DNA from 4 places in the Paenibacillus oryziterrae genome. Region 4 is predicted to be linked to each of the others. Evidence: predicted binding sites of a transcription regulator. Region 4 holds the regulator's gene; each other region holds the start of a gene.
The links. Region 4 encodes Rex, which represses fermentation and respiration genes when NADH is low (regulators of the CRP and FNR family bind a similar motif). Its sites were predicted from a motif close to TTGTGAAATATTTCACAA; they were not measured.

Region 1 (3,189 bases), on a different contig from region 4:
CAAGGGAAAACTAATGTTGTCCTAAAGGAAAAGTCATTGGGGAAATATTTAAAATTGTGAACAATATGCGAAGAAAGTTTATCCAGCTTGCATTGTGACAAATATCACAATATAATGGGCATATAAAGTGAATTAAATCACATTGTTGGATTTGCGGTCTTATATAGGCTTCACAAAATGAGGAGGAACTATGATGAAAGTTGCTGTGATCGGATGTACCCATGCAGGAACCGCTGCCATTGTAAATACTGCCCAGTTGTATCCTGACGCTGAAATTACGGTGTATGAGCGTAATGATAATATTTCTTTCTTGTCCTGCGGTATTGCCCTTTATGTCGGGGGAGTCGTTAAAGATCCTCAAGGTCTGTTCTACTCTTCGCCGGAGAAGCTTGCTGAACTTGGAGTTAAGACGAATATGCGTCATGAAGTTACAAATATCGATACCAAGAACAAAACTCTTCGCGCCAAGAACCTGAACAGCGGTGAAGAATTTGAGGATACTTACGACAAGCTGATCATGACTACAGGCTCATGGCCGATTGTGCCGAAGCTTGAGGGGATGGATCTGCAGGGTATTTTACTCTCGAAGAATTACAGCCACTCCAATACGATTATTGAAGAAGCGCAGAAGGTGAATCATATCACGGTAGTAGGTGCCGGATATATCGGTGTGGAGCTGGTGGAGGCGTTTCAAATGAACGGCAAGCAGGTGACGCTGATCGACGCGGAAGACCGGATCTTGAGTAAATATCTGGACGCAGAATTCACCGCTCCGATTGAACAGTCTCTGCAGGATCATGGTATCAAGCTTGCACTCGGGGAGAAGGTCAGCTCTTTTGCCGGAATGGATGGTAAGGTTAATAAGGTTATTACTGACAAAGGGGAGCATGAAACCGATCTGGTTATCCTGTGTATCGGGTTCCGCCCGAATACCGAACTGCTGAAGGGGCAGGTAGATATGCTTCCTAATGGAGCTATCATTGTGGATAATTACATGCAGACCAGCGCACCGGATGTTTTTGCCGCCGGGGACAGCTGCGCTATCCATTACAATCCAACCGGTAAACATGCCTACATTCCGCTGGCCACCAATGCCGTACGTATGGGAACGCTGGTCGCACGGAACCTTGTGTCGAACACCATTCCTTATATGGGCACACAAGGTACATCGGGTATCAAAATATACGAAGACAACATCGCGGGTACCGGACTTACGGAAGAAGCAGCCAAGCACGAGGGAATCGATGCAGAATCCGTGGTCATCACGGATAACTACCGTCCTGAGTTCATGCCTACCTTTGAACAGGTACTGCTGAAAGTGGTGTTTGAACGAACCACCCGCCGGATTCTCGGCGCACAGATCATGTCGAAGATGGATCTGACGCAGTCCATCAATACGGTGTCGGTCTGCATCCAGAACGGCATGACCGTTGATCAGCTCGCCTTTATCGACTTCTTCTTCCAGCCTCACTATAACAAGCCCTGGAATTTCCTGAATACCGCTGGACTTCAAGCACTGCCGAAGACAGTGGCCCGTAAAGAGCCGGTAACGGTATAAAGATCACTTAATGGAATATCAACTATAAAAAACCAGCCGGTTTCTGCTGCTCGCGGAATAGCTGGTTTTTTATTTGCAGAAAACCGTGATTTTAGTAGCATTCCAATGAAGCAGTTGAGGGGGCTTGAATGGATAGGAGAACCGTAAATTTGACACGACAGTGAAAATTTTCACTTAGTTTCCTCTAATGTGATAAATGTCACGTTAATGTGATTCCAGTCACGTTACAATGGGCATAAAGGAACAAATTTAAAGTAATATGAAGGAGATCGAAAGAATGGCTTACAATAAACCGCAGCAAATTGCAGAAGTTACGGTTGAAAATGGTATTAAAAAAGCGCATAATCCGCTCAGCACCGTACTGATTCTTGGTTTTCTCGGAGGAGCTTTTATCTCGCTAGGATTTCTGCTTGATATCCGTGTAATCGCCAGTGCACCAGCAGAATGGGGTTCCATTGCCGGCTTTATCGGGGCATCGATATTCCCGCTCGGTCTGATTCTCGTGCTTCTGGCAGGAGGAGAGCTGCTGACAGGCAATATGATGGCTGTGCCGCTCGCTTTTATCGCCAGAAAGATTACCTTCTGGGAAACGATTAAGAACCTGGTTCTGATTACCCTCAGTAACCTGGCTGGAGCACTCTTCGTTGCTTATTTCTTTGGACACATTGTGGGCCTGACCGCGGACGGAGCTTATTTGGACAAATTGGTCGCCATTGCACAGCATAAACTGGATGATTCTTTCCTCCAGGCGTTTATCTCAGGGATTGGCTGTAACTGGCTGGTGGCCCTGGCTGTATGGCTCTCTTATGGAGCAGATAACTTTAGTGGTAAAATTCTTGGCATCTGGTTCCCGACCATGGCTTTTGTCGCTATCGGATTCCAGCACGTTGTAGCTAATATGTTCCTGATTCCTGCAGCTATCTTTGAAGGCCATTTCACCTGGGGCCAGTATATGATGAACTTTATCCCGGTATGGCTGGGTAATCTGGTTGGCGGAGCGATCTTTGTCGGAGCAGCTTATTGGGCAGCTTATCTGCGTAAAGAGCCAGCTTCCATTCAATCGGTGGATAACAGAGTAAGCGGAGTTAAGAAGCACGCATAATTAAAACGAATATAACCTTAAAGCACCTGCATCAGCCATTCGGCTGACTGCGGGTGCTTTTTTTAAGTACAAGAAAGTGTAAGTTGCCCACTCAAACAGAATTCGCCGGGAAGCCGACTCGGGGGAACGAAATCGGGTTCACGGCGAATGCAATAGGGAGTGTTTCATGCTTATTATTACCCGGGGATTTCGCTTACGAATCATTTGAAATTCGGGTATTTCTTTACGGGTAACTCCGTCAATTATAGAATATGACTATATAAGCTGAACTTAAATACTTAACAATAAGGCAAGGGTAACGAAGGAGGACACGCTATGAGTGGCAATGTCAGCGGTGTATTCCCGGCGGTGTGTCCGCTGGATTGCCCGTGTACATGCGGATTATTGGTGCATAAACAGGATGGAAGAATAACGAAAGTCGAAGGCAACCCCGAGCATCCGCTTACCCGTGGAGCTATTTGCAATAAAGTTAGGCATATGGCAGAGAGGGTACAGCATGAGGGGCGTCTGTTGCATCCGCTGCGGCGTG
Region 2 (3,189 bases), on a different contig from region 4:
TGGATTATTGCCGCTGCGCTCGCACTAGGTGCGGTGCTTGGTGCGTTTGGTGCCATGCTGCTGGCCCGCAAGATTAAGAATCTGATGTTCGGACTGGAACCTGTACAGATATCGGAACTGCTGGAAGAACGGAGTGCGATGCTGCAGTCCACGCGAGAGGGAATTATCGCTGTGGATGACCAAGGCAGAATAACGCTGATGAACCAGGAAGCCGAACGGCTGCTGAGGTATGGAGCCCACAGCAGCGGATTCCTCAAAGATCAGGATATCAGGGATTATTGGCCGGACCTGCGGCTGGGAGACGTACTGGAGGGAGGTCAGGCCTTGCAAGATGAGGAGATCAGCCTGAACGGTATTAGCCTGCTGGCCAATAGCCTGCCCATCCACGTGAACGAAGTTATCAGCGGCGCGGTAATCACATTCCGTGACAAGACGGAAATGGTCCAGCTCGCGCAGCGCCTGTCCGGGGTCAGCTTGTATGCGGAGGCGCTCCGCGCCCAAACGCATGAATTCATGAACAAACTGCATGTTGTGATGGGAATGTCGCATATGGGATTACATGATGAACTGGTAGAGTATGTTTCAGAGACGGTGGGTCATTACAACGAGGATATCGGCTCCCTTACACGTAAGGTGAAGGACCCGGTAATGGCCGGATTTCTGCTCGGCAAGCTGAGCAGAGCCCGTGAAGCCGGAGTGCAGCTAATTCTGGAGGAGGACAGCTTCCTGCCTGAAGCGGATGAAGATTACCCTGAAATAACCCACGAGCTGATAACCATTGTGGGCAATTTATTAGATAATGCCATCGAAGCGCTGCAGGACAGGGCGCTCAAAGAAATCAGATTGTCATTTCAAGTTGAGCAGGGTCAGTTGACTTGTACCGTTAAGGATTCAGGCGGCGGAGTTCCGGAGAGGTTGCGCGAGCATATCTTCACGCATGGCTTCTCTACGAAAGGTACGAACCGGGGAATCGGATTGTATCTGGTGAAGCGAAGTGTAGACCATTTGAACGGAACGCTAACGCTTATCACCGGACCGGAATCCGGCACACATTTTCAGGCCGTTGTGCCTTATGCTGCAAAGGAGGACACGGGATGAGTATCCGAGTGCTGATTGTTGAAGATGATCCAATGGTTGCGAAGTTCAACAGGCATTATGTGGAGCAGGTTGAAGGTTTTGAATATGCAGGCTGGGCGGCCTCAGGAGATGAAGCGGAAGAACTGCTCCGTAAAGATTCGGTGGATCTCGTTCTGCTGGATATATACATGCAGCATACCAATGGCTTGAAGCTGCTGGCAGACATCCGTGAGTCCGGTTCTACTGTAGATGTGATTATCATATCGGCAGCCAGCGACCAGGCGAGCATCCGTAAGGCGCTGCAATTCGGTGCGGTGGATTACCTCATTAAGCCGTTCGAATTCTCACGCTTTCAGGAGGCTTTGACCGCTTATCGCGAGCAGTATTCCATGATGAGCCGCAGGGAGTATCTTTCGCAGGAAGAGCTGGACAAGCTGGTCGGACACCGCAGGGACGATGGCCCGGCACCTGGCCCCGAGCTTCCTAAGGGCTTGACGGGAAAGACGCTGCTCACGCTGTGGGAGCTGATCCGGAATTTGCCCGGGAACTCCTTTTCCACGGAGGAGATTTCTGCTGTTGCGCCGATTTCTCGTATTTCCGTGCGCAAATATCTCGCTTTTTTAAGTGATGCCGGAATTCTTGCCATGGATATTAACTATGGTGCGATAGGCAGGCCGCTATATAAATACAGCATTACCCCAGAGGGTCCTGAAATCATCACTAAATATTTATGAGTTACTTTAGTTACAAAACGTTTTCTTTAATTACGTAAACTTCCAAGAGTACTGCCTTTGCCGCTATGATAATTGTGAAAATATGCACAAGGGGGCAAGGGTTTAACATGAAAAATAAAGCAGCAGCTGCTCTTATTCTCGTTCTTACATTTATGCTCGTTATCGCAGGATGCGGCAACAGCACCAGTAACAGCAGCAACAGTAACAGCAGCAATGAGAACAAGAGCAAGGGAACTGAGACTAAAACAGAAGCCGTTTCGGGAGCATCCGAAGCAAGCTATACTCCGTATGATCAGCTTAAAGATAAATATGATATCATCATTGTCGGTGGTGGCGGTGCTGGTATGTCGGCCGCACTCGAAGCCAAAGCCAAAGGCTTGAATCCGGTTATTCTCGAGAAAATGCCGGTTGCCGGCGGGAATACGACCAAATCTTCTTCGGGGATGAATGCATCGGAGACGAAGTTCCAGAAGAAACAAGGCATTGAAGACAGCAATGATTTGTTTTATGAAGAGACCTTAAAAGGCGGACATGATACGAACGACACAGAAATGCTCCGTTTCTTCGTTGATAATTCAGCGAGCGCCATTGATTGGCTGGATTCCATCGGCATCCGTTTGAACAATATCACCATCACAGGCGGAATGAACGAGAAACGGACACACCGTCCTGAAGATGGCTCTGCGGTTGGACAATATCTGGTTAAAGGTCTGGTTAAGAACCTGCAAGAAAAAGGTATTCCTCTGTTTGTAAATGCCGACGTGAAGGAAATCACGCAAAAAGACGGCACAGTGAACGGCGTCAAAGTGTTGTTCAACCAAACTGATGAGAAAACGATTGAAGCCAAAGCAGTCGTTGTAACTACCGGCGGCTTCGGTGCCAATAAGGAAATGATTGAGGCAGTAAGACCTGATTTGAAGGGGTACGTAACCACCAACCAGATCGGTAGCACCGGCGACGGAATCCGGATGATCGAACAAGTAGGTGGAACAACGGTTGATATGGATCAAATCCAGGTTCACCCGACCGTGCAACAGGAGAAATCTTATCTGATCGGGGAAGCTGTCCGCGGAGAAGGTGCAATCCTTGTTTCCAGTGAAGGCACCCGTTTCACCAATGAACTGGATACCCGCGATAAAGTTACCGCTGCAATCAATACACTTCCTGAGAAATCAGCGTATCTTGTATTTGATTCCGGCGTGAAATCCCGTGTTAAAGCCGTTCTGCAATATGAGAAAATGGGCTTTGTCAAAACAGCCGACACGATTGAGGCGCTGGCTGCAGAAATGAATGTTCCTGCGGATCAATTAAAAGCGACACTGGGTACATGGAACAGCAGTGTGGCAGGTAAAAAGGATGCCGAATTCGGCAGAACAAC
Region 3 (3,189 bases), on a different contig from region 4:
GGCTGGAGCAGGATGCAGTTCTGAGTGATCTGTATAAACTGCTTGAAGAGTATCCTGTTCTGGAGGAGGAAATGGTTTGGAATTCCGCGCCCTCCGCAGAGCTGATTAACCATATTGTTAACAAGCACCACCGCTATTTGCGTGAAGAGCTGCCGCTTATTGGCCAAAATGTAACCAAGGTCTTCCGTGTACATGGAGAAGATTCCCCGCATCTGGCAGAGCTGTACAAGCTGTTCCATCTTCTGAAAGAAGAGCTTCTGGAGCATACAGCCAAGGAAGAAGAAACGGAGTTTCCGAAGATTCTGAACTATATGGCCAGTCCAAGCGAAGAAGCACTCGCAGATCTGCGTGCAGGCCTGACCGATCTGGAAGGAGAGCATGATGCCGCCGGAGATATTTTGAAACAAATCCGCAAGATTACGGACGATTTCACTCCTCCAGCCCACGCTTGCACCACGTATCGCCTGACCTATGCGCGCCTTGAAGAGCTGGAAGGCATGACCTTTGAGCACGTGCATCTGGAGAATAACATTCTGTTCCCAAGATACCAGTAATTCACTGCTCTTGGATATAGAGCCCTATGGGGGCTCTTTTTTTCATGGGAATGGCTGAAGAATATTTGAGCATTAGGTCCTGCTTGGGGTATTCTAATAGTAGTGAATATTGGATACTACATAGGCCATGGGGATGGATTCTCTGCGGTTATAAATAAGGCGGTGCCGGAATGTCCACCAAGCTTTTGTGGCGGGGAATAGTAGGATTATTTATCATCATAGCAGTAAGCGGCTGTTCAGCCCGAACGGATTCCAATACTGTGGGGAACGCAGCGGCAGCTTCCGGAGGACCGTTTCTGTCATTTTATGTTGGAGACACCGAGTTTACCGGAGGGGCAGATAAGCTTCTAAGCGGAGCCTACAGAACAGGCATCACTTTACGTGATTTGCTGAGCAGCAGCGGGCTTGTTGAATTTGCCCAGGACGATAAGAGCATAGTCTCTGTTAACGGGGTGTCCTTTATGCAGGATATGGACTGGGAGCTTCAATTGGACGGAAAAAAACTGGAGCACGACGCATGGGATCATGTGGTAGATCCGGAGGATCACATCGGGCTGGTCGCATGGCCTTACGACAGCTCCAAGAACATACAATCGGTCATCTTATATGTGAACGGAGGAACAGAGCAACCGGAGATCAGTCACTCGTACATTATGCCTTTTACTGCGGATTCGTCAGTACGAAGCTTACTAGAAGAGTGTGGTTTCGTGAAGATATCCGAGGATAACAATAATGTGATAGAGGTTAAGGATTACGTCCTGCTTACGGATGAACAGTGGCGTGTGAAGGTTAACAAGAAGCTGCTCATGGAGAATGGAATGGATATGAAGCTTCGTCCCCAGGATGAAGTGGAGCTTGCTTTGACACTAAGATGAATAGTTACTCCATTGCCGGAATTTCCTCAGCAGCCCGCTGCGGGAATTCCGGCTTTTTGCTGCTTAGTGAAAGGTTTCACATTTATTGTGATTGCAATCACAAATGCAGTTCAAAATTGAAACGTATACTTTTCATAGATAAACAAGAAGAGATTCAATGAGCAGCAGTCCTAAGGAGGCACTTTAACCATGACATCGAATAAGGAAAAGCTAGTATTAATCGGCAACGGAATGGCAGGCGTAGGCACGATTGAACAGATTCTGAAGCTTGGTGGTTTATATGATATTACCGTGATCGGAAGCGAGCCTCACCCTAACTACAACCGGATTATGTTGTCTTATGTTCTTGAAGGCAGCAAAACTATGGAAGATATTGTTCTGAACAGCTTGAGTTGGTATGAGGACAATCACATTACTCTGCATCTCAATACGACAGTAACGCGAATCGATAGTGAGTCACAGCAAGTGATTACTGCGAACGGCCTCTCGATTCCATACGATAAAGTGATCATTGCCACCGGCTCCAATTCTTTTATCCTGCCTATACCAGGCAGCGACAAGGATGGTGTGGTAGGTTTCCGTGACATTGCGGATTGTGAGTCTATGCTGTCAGCGGCACAGCAGTATAAGAAGGCAGCTGTAATCGGCGGTGGGCTGCTGGGTCTGGAGGCTGCAAAAGGACTCGTGAATCTTGGAATGGACGTTACGGTAGTCCATCTGATGGAGGATTTGATGGAGCGGCAGCTGGACCGCAGCGCCTCCTCCATGCTTCAAGCTGAGCTTGAACGTCAAGGTGTGAAATTCGCTATGGGTAAGCAAACCGTGGAATTAACAGGTTCGCACCGGGTAGAAGGCTTGCGTTTCAGCGATGACAGCAGCCTGGAAGCCGAGTTCGTTGTGATGGCAGTGGGGATTAAGCCGAATGTGGCAGTAGCCAAAGACAGCGGCATCGAAGTGAACCGTGGAATCGTGGTCAATGATTACCTGCAGACCTCCATGGACAATGTGTATTCCGTAGGCGAATGCACCGAACACCGGGGAGTATGTTACGGCTTGGTAGCACCGCTGTTCGAGCAGGGAATGGTTCTGGCGAAACATCTGTGCGGAGTAGATTCGAATCCTTATGAAGGTTCTGTAGTTTCTACGAAGCTGAAGATTTCCGGAGTGGATGTATTCTCTGCCGGAGAATTCATTGAATCCTTTGAACATACTGTCATTTCCGCCAAAGATGAATGGAAGAGAACCTACAAGAAGATTTTGCTTAAAAACAACGTTATTGTCGGTGCGGTTCTCTTCGGGGACGTAACGGAATCGGCTAGCCTTCAAAAGCTGGTGAAGCAAGGGGCCGAAATGACGGACGAAATCTATGCAGAGGTTATGGGAACCGGCTGCTGCGGCAGCGGAGAGAAGAAGGGAATGTCTGTTGAAGCGATGGCGGACGAAGAGATCGTCTGCGGTTGCAACGGTGTAACTAAGAAGGCGATTGTGGATGCCGTTACTGAGAATGGCTTCACTACGGTAGATGAAATCAAAGCCTGCACAGGGGCTACCCGTTCCTGCGGCGGCTGTAAACCGGTGGTCGAGCAGATTCTGCAGTTTGTCCTCGGTGACAGCTTCCAGCAAAGTGAGAAACAGGGCATCTGCGGATGCACCTCGCTCAGCCGCGATGAGATCGTAGCCGAGATTGAAGCGAAGGGACTGTCAACGACTAAGGAAGTGATGAACGTCCTCGGTTGGAAGCAGGAAGAGGGCTGCTCCAA
Region 4 (3,189 bases):
TATGGGCTTGAACGATGAAAGTGTAGTATATTGGCTGGAAGCGAACGGAAATTACCGCAGCAAGTCGCTGCAGATCTATGCAGTTCCCGTAGACGTCAGCTCCCAGCTAAAGGAATTATTTTTTGATAAGAAAAAGAGTATTGTTCTGACCTCGGCCACACTATCTGTTGATAAATCTTTTCAATTTATGATCGATAACCTGGGTCTGAATGAAGCTGCGGAAGAAGGCCGCCTTATGACGGTTCAGCTTCCCTCGCCGTTTCATTACCGGGAGCAAGCGTTATTAGTAATCCCAAGAGACTTCCCAAGTGTAAAAGGCAGTATTGGTGATGCACGCTTTGTTGATACACTGGTGCAATCGCTCGCAGAAGCTGCGGTAACCACGAAGGGAAGAATGCTGGTGTTGTTCACCTCGTACCGTATGCTCCGGCAGGTGTATGATCCTTTGAAGGAAGCGTTGTCTCTGCAGGACATCACCGTGCTGGGACAGGGCGTGGAAGGGGGAAGCAGAAGCAAGCTGATCCGCCGTTTTCAAGACAGCAGTGCTTCCGTACTTCTGGGTACCAGCAGCTTCTGGGAGGGAGTCGATATCCCCGGGGAAGCACTGACGTGTCTCGCGATTGTCAGACTGCCGTTTCAACCGCCTAACCATCCGCTTGCAGAGGCGAAATCGGAACTGCTGCAGGCACAGAAGAAGAATCCATTTATGAAGCTGTCGGTTCCGCAGGCGGTCATACGCTTTAAGCAGGGTTTTGGCCGTCTCGTGAGAACTGCGAAAGACCGGGGGATTGTAATTGTGTATGATACCCGGGTAATTGAGTCTTATTACGGTAAGTATTTCCTTTATTCCTTGCCAGGACCTAAAATGGAACATATGCGGACTGACCAGATGGTCCCGCGTATTGCCGAATGGCTGGAGGAGGGGGGCGTCTCCTAAACGCCCGATTTACACAATAAAATTACTCGCGGAACTTGAATCTCCGTTTATGCAGAATATAACCTTATAGGAGGAGAAAATATGAAATCGGATAAAATATCGGAGGCTGTTGTCCGCAGGTTGCCAATCTACCTGCGTTTTCTTAACGATCTCCACAAACGTGAAATCGCAACCGTCTCTTCTCAGGAGCTTGGACAAAAGCTGGATCTTAATCCAGCGCAAATCCGTAAGGATTTAGCCTATTTCGGTGATTTCGGAAGAAAAGGCATTGGTTATGATGTCAGCTACCTTATTGAAAAAATTCGGCATATCCTCAAGCTGGACCAGCAAATCAACGTGGCATTGGTTGGAGCCGGTAATCTGGGGCATGCGTTATCTAACTATAATGCCTATTTGAAGGACACCATGAAAATTACAGCAGTGTTCGATTCCTACGAGCCGAAGATTGGCGAGAAGATTAATAATTTGACTGTACAGCCAATGGAAGAACTGGGAAGTACCATACGTGCGCAAGGCATACGGATTGGTATTATCACTGTTCCTGAATCAGAGGCGCAGAATGTGGCGGATATCCTCGTGGATTCAGGCATTGAAGCTATTCTGAACTTCGCACCTGTTATTCTGAAGACCCCAGCGTCTATCCGGATTCATGCAGCAGATTTCACTACAGATTTGCAGAGCTTGGCTTATTATTTACAAGATGGAAAGGAAGAAGTTGAACATGGCGAATAAAACCTTTATCCGGAACGGAAGATTTACGGTTCCCGGAACAGACAAACCTGTCCTAAGCGGATATATGATTATAGAAAATGATCTGATCACTTACATAGGCGAAGAAGAACCTGATCATGAAGGTGCTGAAGTAGTAGACGGTAGCCGCCTGCTCTTTATGCCGGGCCTGGTAAATACACATGGACATGCAGCAATGTCATTGCTGAGAGGCTATGGGGACGATCTTGCATTGCAGGTATGGCTGCAGGAGAAAATGTGGCCGATGGAAGAAAAATTTACGGGTGACGATGTGTATTGGGGATCTTCATTGTCGATCTTAGAGATGCTTAAAGGCGGGACTACGACATTCCTCGATATGTATGACCATATGGATCGTGTCGCGGAAGCGGTCTCAACATCCGGAATCCGTGCCGTTCTGATGCGCGGTGTAATCGGACTCTGCCCTGAGGATGTACAGAACCACAAGCTAGCGGAAGCTATCGAGTTCGCCCGTACCTGGCATGGCAAAGCAGATGGCCGGATCACGTCGATGATTTCGCCACATGCACCATATACCTGCCCTCCGGAATTTTTCGTGAAATTTGTTCAGGCTGCTCATGATCTGGACCTCCCGATGCATACCCACATGTCGGAGACCCGTCGTGAAGTCGAGCAGAACGTGGCAGACTATGGCCTGCGTCCCGTAGCTCACCTGGAGAGCCTTGGCATGTTCACTCGCCCATCACTGGTAGCGCATGGTGTTCACCTCGAAGATGAGGAGATTGAAATTCTCGCCCGTTACAAGGTGGGAGTGTCCCACAATCCCGGCAGCAACCTGAAGCTTGCAAGCGGCATTGCGCGTGTAACCGACTTGCTTCGTGCAGGTGTGCCTGTATCGCTTGGAACGGATGGAGCGGCAAGCAACAATAACCTGGACATGTTCGAGGAAATGCGCCTGGCTGCGTTGATTCATAAAGGAATTAGCGGTGATCCTACCGCTGTCCCTGCTCCGCAGGCATTGCAGCTTGCTACCGAGTATGGCGCGAGTTCGCTTTTCTTGAACAATGTGGGAAGACTTGCTCCCGGAATGAAAGCTGACTTTATAGCAATTGATATTGATCAGCCCCATCTGCTTCCGCATACCGATCTGCTGTCTCATGCGGTATATTCAGCAAGTGCAAAGGATGTTGCGCATGTGTGGGTGAACGGCCGCCAGGTTGTGAAGAACGGTGCTTGCCTGACTCTTGATGAGGAAATGATCCGCCGGAAAGCCCAGGAATCGTTCGAGGGCCTGCTGAAGCGGTAAGATACGTGTAATTTTAACGAGAAAGGAAGCTGAACCTTGAGGAAGAGGAGAAAATGGATCCTGCTGGGGTTTGGCGTGGCGCTGCTCCTTCTGTTTGTACTAAGCCGTTTCTATGCCTTCATTATGGATGACCAATGGGAGGAGCAGAGCCTAGCGATGAAAGCCGCCTACAGCTTGACGGATCTGACTGAGGTCGATAAGGTGCAAAAATCCGTTTGGGATGAGAACTCGATCT

Region 1: a site for Rex is predicted at 1,746-1,763, ahead of ACAN55_RS07110 (formate/nitrite transporter family protein). Genes of this name have one in related genera too.
Region 2: a site for Rex is predicted at 1,884-1,901, ahead of ACAN55_RS13095 (flavocytochrome c). Genes of this name have one in related genera too.
Region 3: a site for Rex is predicted at 1,494-1,511, ahead of nirB (nitrite reductase large subunit NirB). Genes of this name have one in related genera too.

What each region holds. Positions count from the first base shown of each region.
Region 1 covers NZ_JBGJZO010000004.1:99,722-102,910, reverse strand. The annotation lists gene ACAN55_RS07115 (FAD-dependent oxidoreductase) at 194-1,558, shown strand; gene ACAN55_RS07110 (formate/nitrite transporter family protein) at 1,836-2,660, shown strand; gene ACAN55_RS07105 (molybdopterin-containing oxidoreductase family protein) at 2,976-3,189, shown strand, end outside.
Region 2 covers NZ_JBGJZO010000010.1:118,762-121,950, reverse strand. The annotation lists gene dcuS (DcuS/MalK family sensor histidine kinase) at 1-1,098, shown strand, start outside; gene ACAN55_RS13100 (response regulator) at 1,095-1,811, shown strand; gene ACAN55_RS13095 (flavocytochrome c) at 1,919-3,189, shown strand, end outside.
Region 3 covers NZ_JBGJZO010000007.1:162,040-165,228, forward strand. The annotation lists gene ric (iron-sulfur cluster repair di-iron protein) at 1-554, shown strand, start outside; gene ACAN55_RS10635 (hypothetical protein) at 725-1,429, shown strand; gene nirB (nitrite reductase large subunit NirB) at 1,619-3,189, shown strand, end outside.
Region 4 covers NZ_JBGJZO010000003.1:211,057-214,245, forward strand. The annotation lists gene dinG (ATP-dependent DNA helicase DinG) at 1-937, shown strand, start outside; gene ACAN55_RS05680 (redox-sensing transcriptional repressor Rex) at 1,019-1,669, shown strand; gene ACAN55_RS05685 (amidohydrolase) at 1,659-2,954, shown strand; gene ACAN55_RS05690 (cell wall elongation regulator TseB-like domain-containing protein) at 2,991-3,189, shown strand, end outside.